DNA from 3 places in the Yersinia alsatica genome. Region 1 is predicted to be linked to each of the others. Evidence: predicted binding sites of a transcription regulator. Region 1 holds the regulator's gene; each other region holds the start of a gene.

Region 1 (4,295 bases):
GCCACGCCAATAGCTTTAGATGCAGCCTGATTAAATGTTTCGGCGACAGCCCCATATTGGCGGCTCAACGCTGGCACGGTTTTTTTGGCTAAATCCTGATAAACCGCACTATTGTTGTCCATTGCCGCCTGATAAAGCGGCGTTACGCCCTGTTCAATTAATCCACTCCATCCATCAATCACTCCAGCGACTAAAGCGGGATCAATTTGTGCGTGGTCGATAGCTTTAAATTCTGCGAGCTTTTTCTTCAGATTATCCAGCGCGACGTTAGATGAGCTGAGTTCTTTATCTGCATCCGCGATATTACCGTTTTGGCGATAATCCACCGACCGGGCAAGACGAGTCACCATACGAAAATATTGGTCCGTCCCCTGATTGACCAAATTCATGTTTTCCACCAACACCGCATTGGCGTTAGAAGATTGGGTCAGTTGATTGAGTGATAGCAGCGTATAAGCCGATACACCGCCCCAGAGCAGACAAAAAGCGCCAAGCACCCAAAGTAATGCTGCCCTGATGGTAATATTTTTTAAAACCTGCATGTTCGTTCCCCTTATATATCGGATGGTTACCGTTAGAGACTCTGGTGTTATTTGATGACCGAAAAGCAATAAAGGACGTTCCATACAGCTAACGACGACTCCTTTCCCGACAAACTCTCATCTGACGGTTTTCCCCCTGGCACCGCAAATTGCAACCTTCCGGTTACACAAAGGTTATCGGCAATGACATTGCAAGATTGAGCGACTCACAAAAATTTAATATCACATAAACTTGATATGAGCCCGAGGGCGTTTTCTGGCATGATGTCGCCCTATACATGTGTTATATTGTTGGGCAACGCGCTCAGTGTTTAACATAACTATTTGAATTTAAAAGGTATTAAGTTATATGGCAACTGTAGGCATTTTCTTTGGCAGCGATACTGGCAATACCGAAAACATTGCCAAGATGATCCAAAAGCAACTGGGCAAAGATGTTGCTGAGGTTCACGACATTGCTAAAAGCAGTAAAGAAGATTTAGAAGGCTTCGATATTCTGCTGCTTGGTATCCCAACTTGGTATTACGGTGAAGCCCAATGTGATTGGGATGATTTCTTCCCAACATTGGAAGAGATCGATTTTAACGGCAAGCTAGTGGCTTTGTTCGGTTGTGGCGATCAGGAAGACTACGCAGAATATTTCTGTGATGCGATGGGTACCGTGCGCGATATCATCGAACCTCGCGGTGCTGCAATCGTCGGTCACTGGCCAACCGCTGGCTACCACTTCGAAGCCTCTAAAGGCTTGGCTGATGATGATCACTTCATTGGTTTAGCCATTGATGAAGATAGGCAGCCAGAACTGACGAATGAACGTGTTGAAGCTTGGGTAAAACAGATCAGCGAAGAACTGAATTTGGCCGAGATCACCGGTTAATTTGTTAGATCGGAAACGCTGAGGTGATATTGCATAGCGCCGAGCGTTTCCGTTAACTCTCCTCCCCCTTTGAACTCTTTTTTTGTCTGCCCCAACCCTTTAATCCCATTTTGCCAAAGCCAATAACCGCAAAATATGCGCGGTGTCATTTGTTGTCAGAATGAGCTTTGTTAAGCAGCCCACAAATCAGCAGCATGATGCGTGCAAAATGAAAATAAACCGCTACAAATTTGTAACGTTGCCTATAGCGGCCTTATACTTAAATGATGCAACAATCCCATTCATCAATACATTGCATGATTAATCGGACAAAGTGTGCAATTATATCTTTGTTAACAACCACGGTTTTCATTTAGGGCTAGCAGTTCTATAATGAGACGCAATCGTAATGATTGCGCCACGGATGTCATAGGCTGAACAGCCTTAATTTGAATCGATAGTAACAGGACTGAATCCGCATGACTGACAACAACAAAGCCTTAAAAAACGCTGGTTTGAAGGTAACACTGCCCCGTCTTAAGATTCTGGAAGTGTTGCAAAATCCAGAGTGCCACCATGTCAGTGCGGAAGATCTTTATAAAAAGCTGATTGATATGGGCGAAGAAATTGGTTTGGCGACGGTTTACCGTGTACTGAACCAGTTTGATGATGCCGGTATTGTTACCCGCCACAATTTCGAAGGCGGCAAATCAGTCTTTGAGCTGACGCAGCAACATCATCACGATCACCTGATTTGCCTGGATTGTGGCAAAGTGATTGAGTTTAGTAATGAATCCATTGAATCTCTTCAACGTGAAATTGCTAAACAGCATGGTATCAAGCTGACTAACCACAGTCTGTATCTATACGGCCACTGTGAGACCGGCGATTGCCGTGAAAATGAGTCTGCGCACGATAAAAGATAAAATATGCCCATCATCTTTCACACTGCAGGTGTGTTGGCTGGCTCTCACTCACCCGAATCACTTACTGATGTAAGCTCATCGGGATTCTATCGATAGCCACCTTCCTGCACTTTGATATTTATTGGGCATGATATTATCGCATTGATTTTATAAAGACTTTAAGCGCTGAGATTTTAAGTACCGAATAACCTTAGGGTTTGTTTTTAATCCAGATAACGGCACTCTATTATCTGGATAGCATTATCCATCAGCAAGATGGCCACCTTTCCTGTTCAGTCGGGAGTCAGGTGGTCATTCTTATTTATATCTCGCCCCTCCGCCGTTCATGTTTGTCCCTTACTCGTTTCGACGTCAATGTATCTCACTGCCCTTATCAGGGTGCTATGGCACTATTTTGGGCAAAAAAAAACCCGGACTTGCCGGGGGAAAAACCATCAACTCAACTTCACTTAATATTGTTTACCTAAAGAACCTAGCAAACAGGAGATAACATCAGACACAGCACTTTAACAACAATCATCAAACTTTCACTGGCTCAGCGCGGCTACTGCGCTTTCCGTCTGGGCTAGTCGAGCGGATTAACACATCACCGCTGACTTTAGATTGCACCTTGACATCATACTTCTGCCACTGCTTACCGCCATCAGTGGAATACTCGATAATCAGCCCCGGCAAGGAGATATTGGCTTCCAATACGCCGTTGACCACACGAGCCCCCGGTACCGGCAAGCGGTATGCAATACCGGCTTTATCCAGTTTTGCCAATTCGCGCTGGCCCATGATATTAGCGAAGCGCTGCCAATCGGTGTTCAATGCCACGGTATCGACCAGATGTGTTTCGCCACCTTGGTACTCTCGGCCCGCCTTGTAATCTTGTTCCCAAGATGCGCGGTGCCAGGCACGTTCAGCCAGCGGCAATACCCGTGGGAAAATCATGTATTCCATCTGTTGGTCAGTACGTACGGTTTCATTCCATGATTGACCTGAAATCCCGTGCACACCCGGCCATGGCTTATCACTCTTCGCACTGAAATGGTTGCCATCACGGTCAACCGAGGTTTCGGCGTTTTGCGGCATGTTATCTGGGGCAAAACTGAAGACTTTGGCTTCATCACTAAAACGCGTCGCCCAGTAGTAACCGCGTTCATTCGGATTAACTTCATAAGGCATATCGAAGTAGACATAATCCGGGTTAGAGGCAACCACTTCATAACCTTTATTGGCCCAATCATTGATGGAGTCAGCCCCGCCCCAGTAGAGGGTATCCCAGAAGTTAACGCCAACCCGTTTGGTCGCAAAGGCTTTCGAATCCTTAGCGTCTTTCAAACCATCTTGCCAAGCCTGCATTTTTTCGATGCCGTGAGCATTAACCAGTTTGCTGACTTCAATAGCGAAGTGGCTGGAGAGATGCTCAACATCCTGAATTTTGCCTTGCTTGACCATGTCCTGACATACCTGAGACTTAGCCCATGGCTTATCTTCAACACTCTTATCAATGATGCCTTTGCCCGGCTCAATGGTGCCATTTTTGTCTTGGAAACCGGCTCCCAGACGAATGTTTTTCGCTTCATCACCACCAAAATGCCACGTGGTTAATGGCATGCCCGCTTCTTTGTGCATCTGGGCCATTTCGCCAATCACTTTATCGACAAAACGCTTCGATGAATCCAGACACGGGTTCAGATAACTTTTGCGCTCATAGAACTGCACCGAGGTGGTGTTGGAGTCATCTGTCGGGTCAAGCAAGCGGAATTCGTTAGCTTCTTTCTCTTTGCCCTGCTTCATCAAATTGTTGTAACGCGCTTCCATCGACACCACTGCCGCACGGGCGTGGGCTGGCATATCAATTTCAGGAATGACGTCAATTTGGCGAGCTTTAGCGTATTTCAGAATTTCAATGTAGTCATCACGGGTAAAGTGGCCGGAACCCAGATTATTGCTATCCGGACCAGAACCCAGTTGTGGCAATAA
Region 2 (4,295 bases), 560 kb from region 1:
AATCACAGAGTCTATTTTCTTAAATGGGCTTAGCTCGCATAAGATGAGAAGTCGCACACAACTTAATTGAAATGCAGCAGATCGCGGTCTAGTTTACTCAAAAACTCAAAACCGTTATCGGTAATGAGTATCATATCTTCCAGCATAATCGAGCCAATCCCGATACCATAATAAGGTGTCTCTAAGCTGAGTACCATTCCGGGACAAAAGGTTTCCGTTGCCAATGTGCTGACGAACGGAGCCTCTTCCAGCCCCAGAAATACACCATCGCCATGCCCAAGATGGCCGCGATTATAATGAGGCAAACCAGACTTTTTAATGACGTCCATAGTGGCATCAAAGACATCTTTCAATTTCACGCCAGGAGCGACCATCGATAGCATATGCTCATGCCCGGTTCTGATAGTGTCGTATATCTGTTGTGTTAGCGGGTCTGGCTCACCCAGCACAAATGTCCGTGCAAGATCAGCGCCATAACCTGCAACATCCACCCCGCAATCAAACTTAATTAAATCGCCAAACTTTGCCGGCGTTTCATCAGCAAACATTTTAGGTGAGAAATTATCACCGATAGAAATAAGATTAAAACGAGAAAAATTCGTCGCCCGATGACTCATCACTGCCGCTTTAAATGCTGCGGTCAATTCTGCGGCGGTGCAACCTACACGGATATGCTTAATCGCACTGGCAATGCCATATTCAGTGATTTCAGCACTCTTACGTAAGTGTTTAATTTCCCAAGAGCTTTTAATCATTCTTATTTCATTAAACAGTGGCGTAGAATCAACGAGCTTTAGCCCCGGAGCCACTTGGTCTAAAACACATTTTCCCCCATTGGACATAGCATGTAATTCAATCGCAATTTTCTTATCCAATACGCCTGCATTATCTAGAGCCAATTTGACTAAATTAAAAACCGCCTCGACCGGTGGGCCAATAGGGCGCTCACTCTTTTTCTGATGATTAAGTGGATTACGCGGATCATCAACATCAACCCAGACAGGGAAAGTTTTCAGCTCCATATTAGGCATATCGAAATGTGCGCTGGCAGCCTCAAATTCATTCATGATGATTTGCGAAGGAATACTCGCATCGCGAAACATAATCGCGACAGCTGCACCGGTATGGCGGAATGTGTACATAAAAAAGCTAGCGAACCCGGTGAGATAATAGAAATTATCACAGACAGTGACCACCAGAGCATCCAGCCCTTCCCGCTCCATAACCGCGCGAGCCTTATGACCCACTGCATCTAAATGGGCAATTTTTTCTTTATCCACTGAGTCTTTATTCACCAACATGTTATTCACCAATATGCCCTGCAAGGCTTACTTTTCTGTAAGCTGAATCATATACCGGTTATAGGCGAGATTCTAACGGGCAATCAAGGCAACTGCCGACACCGGGCAATTTGTTTCGTTGGCAACAAGTACGGCGTTCCATACCACCATTGCGTGGAATAACAGTGCGATAGAGAGGATTGTCCCGCCCGTCAGGCAGGCTTGAGGTGAGAAATAGGTTTTCGATAATATCCTCATAGCCATCAATAGCCCCCAACTTAGTACCGAACTCGCGCAAGTACCAAAACATCAAATAGCCAATGTTATTCCATATTAACCGGATGTTTGCTTTGGGTTGGCGCTCTATTCTTCGCATAACAGGAATAATATGATGATCGAGCAATAAATAGAGTCGTTCCAGTAAAGAGGACGGTGATTTATCTAACCAATGATGTTGATAGTAGATAGCTTCAGGTCGCCCTGTGGTATGAAACTTGATTCGGACTCTTTCCGGGCGAGTATCTATTGCTGTAGGCAATGCCAGCAGCAGCAAAATCATAGGTGGAATTAGCATACCGAAATACCACTGCCCCCACAGCGAGTGCAGAGCTTTATGATTCGGATTAAGTTCGGTGTCGCTGTAGTAGTGGCTTTCATACGTTTGCATCAATATTGGCAAACTATTCGACCACTGCTCTAGCGATATGCTTTCTTTGGGAACATCAGCAGCATCGACATAAAATGATTCAGAAAAGTGGACGAATGTGCGAGCAAACAAACTGGCGACTTCATCAGAAATCGCCGTTGTTAAAGGGTAAATTGCTTCAGCTGCATTCGACACAATCCATACTCCACGAATCTATATGGATTATATTATTACACTCAGTGATAATGATTATCAATGAAGTTAGTTAATAATTCTCAACAGTATTAAAGGGTAGAGTTATGATTCCAATAATAGGCAATCGCCATATCAACATATGGCTATATATTAATCAATCGCATAATTGACTGACATAATTCCCTTTTTCTCAGAAATAGACAGCACGGTAACTTTACCCAGCACTTGCAATGAGCTGACATGAGTGCCGCCGCAAGCATAAGCCGGCAACTCGCCAAAACCGACCGCACGAAAATCTCCCTGTACTGAAATTTTTCTTGGCAAATCCTGGCGAGTTAATTCATCTAAAGCTAACTGAATAGCATTAATATCAATGGGCTGCGGAGTTTCTGCTCGCTTAAACGACACCCGCCCTTCTCCCGGCCAATGATGCGCTTTCACCGGTAGCCAGCCATAGGTTTCGCCAATATTGCCAATCAGATGCCCTGCTGAATGCATCCGCGTATTTAGGAAACGGCGCTCACTGTCGACACGGGCCTGATGACATCCCAATGCTATAGGCGTTTCCAGATAATGGATTAATTGCTCTTGCTGCTGAACCACACGAATGACCCGACTATCCCCTATGTAGCCGGTATCTGATGGCTGCCCACCACCTTGTGGATGAAAAATAGTTGCTGACAATATGACGGCAAACTGCCCACCATCAGGTGTACAGCTCAAAACATCAACCTGCGTAGCCAGCATATCGTTCTCAAAAAATAGACGGGTTGTCATACTCATTATCCTTTTATCATTTCCATTATGATTATATTGATGTCAATCTGGTGTGATAATCCGTCACATCTTCAAAGGACTATTGCGCTGTAAGCACAAATCTCCCACTGTCTCTGCTCAGTGAAATGGCTATTTTTGTGAAAGTGGTCGAGACTGGCAGCTTTTCAGCTGTTGCTCGTCAACTCGGCGTTTCACCTTCAGCCATTAGCCGCAGTGTCAGCCGACTTGAGAAAGCACTGACAACCCGGTTACTGCAACGGACAACTCGGAAATTGCGGCTGAGTGACAGTGGTAAAGAGGTCTTCACGCGCTGTAATGCGATGCTCAACGCCGCCAACTCGGTAATGGAAGTTAGTGGTCAGTATAATCAAGAGCCAGAAGGCCTTATCCGCATCAGCGTGCCGAAGGCCGTGGGACGTTTTGTCATTCATCCTTATATACCTGAGTTTTTACGCCGCTACAGCAAGATAGATGTGCAGTTAATATTAGATGACCGCTACGTTGACTTAATTGATGAACATGTAGATTTAGCGATTCGAATTACCAACCAGCCGCCGCCGGGGATGGTTGGACGGCAATTAATGGATATTGAACATTTATTGTGCGCCACACCAGAATATCTCGCTACCTATGGAGCACCGCTACATCCCCACGATTTGGCCCATCACAGCTGTATTTATCTGGGAGAAACACCGGGAGATGCACGCTGGAAATTCCGACAAGGTAGCAAAGCGGTTACAGTGGCAGTGCAAGGCCGCTATGCAGCGAACCACACTGGGGTTAGGTTGGATGCGGTATTACAACATATAGGTATCGGCAGTTTGCCTTATTTTACCGCCAGAGCAGCGTTGCAGCAGGGGCTAATCGTGCAGGTATTACCAGAGTGGCGATTTATCAGTTCATACAGTGGCGGTTTATGGCTTCTTTATCCACCGACGCGCTATTTACCCGCCAAATTGCGGGTGTTTATCGATTATATTGTCAGTTGTTTACGCAATGAACCCAACTTACCGCCTCGCTAGCTAGCGGGTTATTTTATCGAGCGCTAAAAATCGCGAGGCAGCAAGTTATGGGCAACGCTATAATTATGGCTTTTTCGCCAATAGCGTCGCAAAGCGCAGCTTTATTCGGTTGCCTTGAGCATCGGTTTTATGTAATTGCCCAACATCTTCGTTGTATTTAATGATATCCCAGTCTTTATAATACTGACTCAGCTCACCTGATTTTAATGTGAAGGAGAAAGGCACGGTACAAGGGAAGTCATCAGTCGACATGGCGGAGATGATCAGATTGTAGCCACCGGGCAAAGTACATTCCTGCATATTATTGATAATATGTGGAATTCTTTCCGGCTGTAGGAACATCAACACCACAGTCGAGAGAATAAAATCGTAACG
Region 3 (4,295 bases), 2.2 Mb from region 1:
GTTTGGCGCTCAATTTGTGGACGACGAGTCATGGTGCGGTTATCGGCCAGTAAATTCATAAAGACTAAGTATTTATAGTCTTGCTTGTTGTAGCTGTAGCGCAGGTTCTGACGGAATTTAAACGTGTCATTGATGTAGTGCTCAAGCGCATAGCCGACAGAAGTTTGCTCGCGTTCAGACTGATCAAATGAAGGGTCGCTGACGTTAAAATCGTAAGGGATTTTGCCGTACGCAGTACCAAACACGGTGCCGGTTGCTGGCAAGAAGTTACGCGAGCCGGCTTTGGGCTCTTTCTGATAACTGGTCAGTAGGGTAAAGGTTGTGTCTTCGTTCGGGATAAAAGTTAATGCCGGTGCAATAGCAAAACGCTCTTGTTTATAGCTATTAACCGCATCGTCCTGTTTTCTGCCAATCCCATTCAGGCGATAGAGAACTTTCCCTTCATCATCCAATACACCGCCGAAGTCGAAGGCGGCTTCTGCCAGGCTATTATTACCGGCACCGACCTGTACCTTATGAATACTTTCTGCGGTCGGGCGCTTGCTGACCATATTGATCAGGCCACCTGGGTTGACCTGGCCGTACAGCACGGATGCGGGGCCACGAATGACTTCAACTCGCTCCAGCAGCCAGGGATCAATTTGACCACCACGACGAGCGCCACCCAGAGAGTTATAACTTAAGCCATCAAGAAAGCGCGGTGCATAGCCGAAACCACGAATGATAACTTCGTCATTCATGTTGGAGCCGCCACGATATTCAGGTACCACACCTGCGGTATAGCGCAATGCCTGAGCCACTGAGGTTGCGCCCTGATCTTGCATTTGTTGGCTGGTAATAACGGCAACGGATTGCGGAGTGCGGATCAGTGGGGTATCGGTTTTGGTGCCGGTTGAACTATTTTTAGCGACGAAGCCATCATCTTGTTGTCCGCTGCCCGCTTTGGCAACAACCACTAATTTGTCTTCTTTTGCCGCTGCCGCGTCTTTGGCTGTGGTGGCAGCAAAAGCCGGGAGCGTCGGTATTAATATTAATGCTGAGGTGAATAATAAGGTTTTTGATGTATAGCCTGCCCGGAATGGCAATGTCCTTGACATTTTCTTGCCAGAAATATCAAACATGATTTATCCCTACCTAAAACATAATAAAAATATTTAAAGCCCATAAAGTGGGGCTTTGATGCCATCCGGGTTCTGTTATTGCCCGGTATGATTTAATGACTTATAAGAAAAAGTTTATCCATTCACTCAGTTGCGACACCACAATGCACCCATACCAATATTGCGATAATGGGGTGATACCTTAGAGAGAACGCGCACTATGTTATTGCAAATAATAATAGTTCTCAATACTATTTGTATTCACATAAGAATCACGAATATATTTAACTTTCTATCAAGCCGCTACCGGACATGAATTTGCACGATGAGTGGTTAATAGACTCGAGCAATAAAATTAAGAGGATTGAGTGTGAGCACGACAAATGAGTATCCGGATAGTCAGAGCTTGTTAGCAGACCCTTTGGCCGGTAGTGATTCATGGTGGCAGCACATAGCGCAGTGGGGAACACCGTTGGTGGAGCCGGCAGCCGCTGGCAAAGTAAAACTGACTTTTCTCTGGCGCGATCGGCAGGGCAAGGCGCACGACTCGGTTTATAGCCGGGTCTATATCGACGTCAATGGTGTGACAGACCACCATAGTGTGAATCCGGAAACCCTCCAGCGCTTGGGCCAGACTGACGTGTGGTATTGGCAAGCCGAGGTAGAGTCTGATTTTCGTGGCAGTTATTGCTTTATTCCTGTTGCCGCAGAGCAGTGCTTAAATTTACCCGAGGGCACGCCACAAGAGCGGCGTCAGGCACAGCGGAATTGGTGGATTTCATTGCTGGACTTGGCCGAAAACGACCCATTGAATCATACGGCGGCGCATTGCAGCTACCGGGGGATGCCGCTGTCTGGAGTGCACTTAGCGGATGCCTTGCCGCAAGCTGCCTGGCAGCCGATTGATGCCGGACAAAAACTGCCCATCGACCCAAAACGACTGCAACTTATCACCTGGAGCAGCCCACTGTTAGGTAACAGCCGCAAAGTGTGGATTTACCACACCCTTGATAATCAATGCGTTAGTGCTGAGGATAAGGCCGAGCGGCCTCTGGCTATCTTGCTTGATGGTCAGTATTGGGCGCAGGGGCAGACGATATTGGGGGTGTTGGATAATGAAACTGCCGCCGGTCGTTTGCCAGCCAGTGTTTATGTGTTGATCGATATTATTGACCAGCCGCATCGCTCAGAAGAGCTGCCCTGCAATCAAGATTTTTGGCAAGCACTGCAAACTGAATTATTGCCACAAGTTGCCTTGCTGCAACCCTTCACTGAGAAGGCCTCGCGTACTGTAGTGGCTGGGCAAAGTTTTGGGGGATTAGCTTCGTTATACGCCGGATTACATTGGCCGCAACGTTTTGGTTGTGTGCTGAGCCAGTCTGGCTCTTTTTGGTGGCCAGATGTCGACAATTTCAAGGCGTTGACGGCGGGAACAGCCAAACGTCAGGGCTGGCTGACGGAGCAGGTTTATCAAGGTCTGGGTGCTAACCATCCATTGGATATTTTTATGGAAGCCGGCCGCCGTGAAGATGTGATTTATCAAGTCAATGAAGCCATGAGTGAGGCACTGCGCCAAGCCGGGCATCGGCTGCACTACCGCATTTATGCGGGCGGGCACGATGCCTTATGTTGGCGCGGCGGTTTGATTGATGGACTGCAATGTTTATTAGGTTCCACTAATTCAAAACAAGGAAGTCATAACCATGAGCAATGAAACGCAAGTCAATCCGTTTGATAACGAAAATCTGCCCTTTTTGGTGCTGATCAATGAGCAGCTGCAATACAGTTTATGGCCGCAAATTACAGCGATCCCGGCCGGATGGGAACCGGTTTATGGCCCACAAACCAGAGCCGACTGTGTGAAATATCTTGAGGCTAATTGGACCGACATGCGCCCGGCCAGCTTGATTCGAGCAGAGGCTGGCCAGCGATAACGCCGGTCGTAGGTGAAAGGAATTATCGAACTGTCGTAGGTGAGAATTATTGTCGGCGCGGGTGCCGCAATAAGTCGTTTGTTGCCAAAAAAAGGAATACCCATCGTGTCAAAGGATTCAACCCCCATTTTCGCGGATGCTGCGGCTATTGAATTACCCCTGATTGCAGCACAACCCGGGATCTGGTTTGCCGACCAGCTAAGTCATCAAAAGAACCTGTTTACCGTGGCGCATTACATTGAGCTGGCAGGTCCATTGGACCGAATACTATTTAGCGCCGCCGTCAAACAAGGATTGGCTGAGGCTGATACCCTGCATGCCCGTTTTTATGATAGTCACGATGGCCCGATGCAGCGTATCCCGCTACAGCTGGATGCAGCAGACATGCCAGAACTTACATGGCTGGATTTGAGCTCTCGCGCCGATGGGCGTTTGGTAGCACTGACACTAATGCAGGACGATACCGCGGCAGACTTACCGGCGGATAGCGAGGATCTGTTGTTTCGGCACTGGGTTATCCGGGTACCGGACGAGCAAGGAAAACCTGTCTGGTTCTGGTATCAACGTTATCATCATTTATTGCTCGATGGCTTCAGTTTCACCGCAATTACCCGCCGTATTGCCGATATTTACACCGCGCTATTGCAACAAAAACCTATTGGGGAATCGCCGTTTACTCCATTTAGTGATGTAGTCAGTGAATATTTGGCTTATGCCGGCTCAGAAATCCAACAGCGTGATAAGCAATTTTGGCAACAACATACTGCGGATTTACCCGCTGCCATTTCGCTCTCATCAATAAATTCCCCTATTCGAGTAGAGCAAACTGATAATCGCGTATTGCGTCAGTGCATTGCTATCGACCCGGTGTTGTTTGGCCGCTTAACACTGCAGGGTGCTGAGCAACGTTTTGTCGCTGCGGATATGACCATGGCGCTATTGCTGATTTATTTTGCCCGTATGAGTGGCGAAATGCGCCTATCAGTGGGGTGTCCGTTTATGCGGCGCATGGGATCGGCGGCGTTGTCAGCCACTGGACCGGTGGTGAATGTCCTGCCATTGCAGGTAACTTTACAACGTGAAATGCACATTCTTGATGTGGCGCTGGTGGTAGCTAACGAGCTGAAAACAGTGCGCAAGTATCAGCGCTATGAAGCGGAGCAACTACGACGTGATTTGGGGATGGTGGGCTCCCAACGGGCGCTGTATGGCCCGGTACTGAATTTCAAAATGTTCGATTTTGCCCTTAATTTTAGTGAGA

The links. The regulator Fur, encoded in region 1, represses iron uptake genes when iron is present. The targets are predictions, from matches to a motif close to ATAATAATGAGAACNACTATCAA.
Region 2: fhuF (siderophore-iron reductase FhuF) is a predicted target of Fur. The motif match lies at 2,189-2,211, and genes of this name have one in related genera.
Region 3: fes (enterochelin esterase) is a predicted target of Fur. The motif match lies at 1,333-1,355, and genes of this name have one in related genera.

Annotation. Positions count from the first base shown of each region.
Region 1 covers NZ_CP104006.1:4,113,475-4,117,769, forward strand. The annotation lists gene N0H69_RS18425 (methyl-accepting chemotaxis protein) at 1-542, opposite strand, end outside; gene fldA (flavodoxin FldA) at 892-1,419, shown strand; gene fur (ferric iron uptake transcriptional regulator) at 1,878-2,324, shown strand; gene N0H69_RS18440 (beta-N-acetylhexosaminidase) at 2,844-4,295, opposite strand, start outside.
Region 2 covers NZ_CP104006.1:3,548,855-3,553,149, forward strand. The annotation lists gene N0H69_RS15820 (M24 family metallopeptidase) at 63-1,280, opposite strand; gene fhuF (siderophore-iron reductase FhuF) at 1,360-2,121, opposite strand; gene N0H69_RS15830 (serine-tRNA(Ala) deacylase AlaX) at 2,272-2,898, opposite strand; gene N0H69_RS15835 (LysR family transcriptional regulator) at 3,024-3,920, shown strand; gene tehB (SAM-dependent methyltransferase TehB) at 3,984-4,295, opposite strand, start outside.
Region 3 covers NZ_CP104006.1:1,440,846-1,445,140, forward strand. The annotation lists gene N0H69_RS06320 (TonB-dependent siderophore receptor) at 1-1,121, opposite strand, end outside; gene fes (enterochelin esterase) at 1,471-2,814, shown strand; gene N0H69_RS06330 (MbtH family protein) at 2,804-3,034, shown strand; gene N0H69_RS06335 (non-ribosomal peptide synthetase) at 3,140-4,295, shown strand, end outside.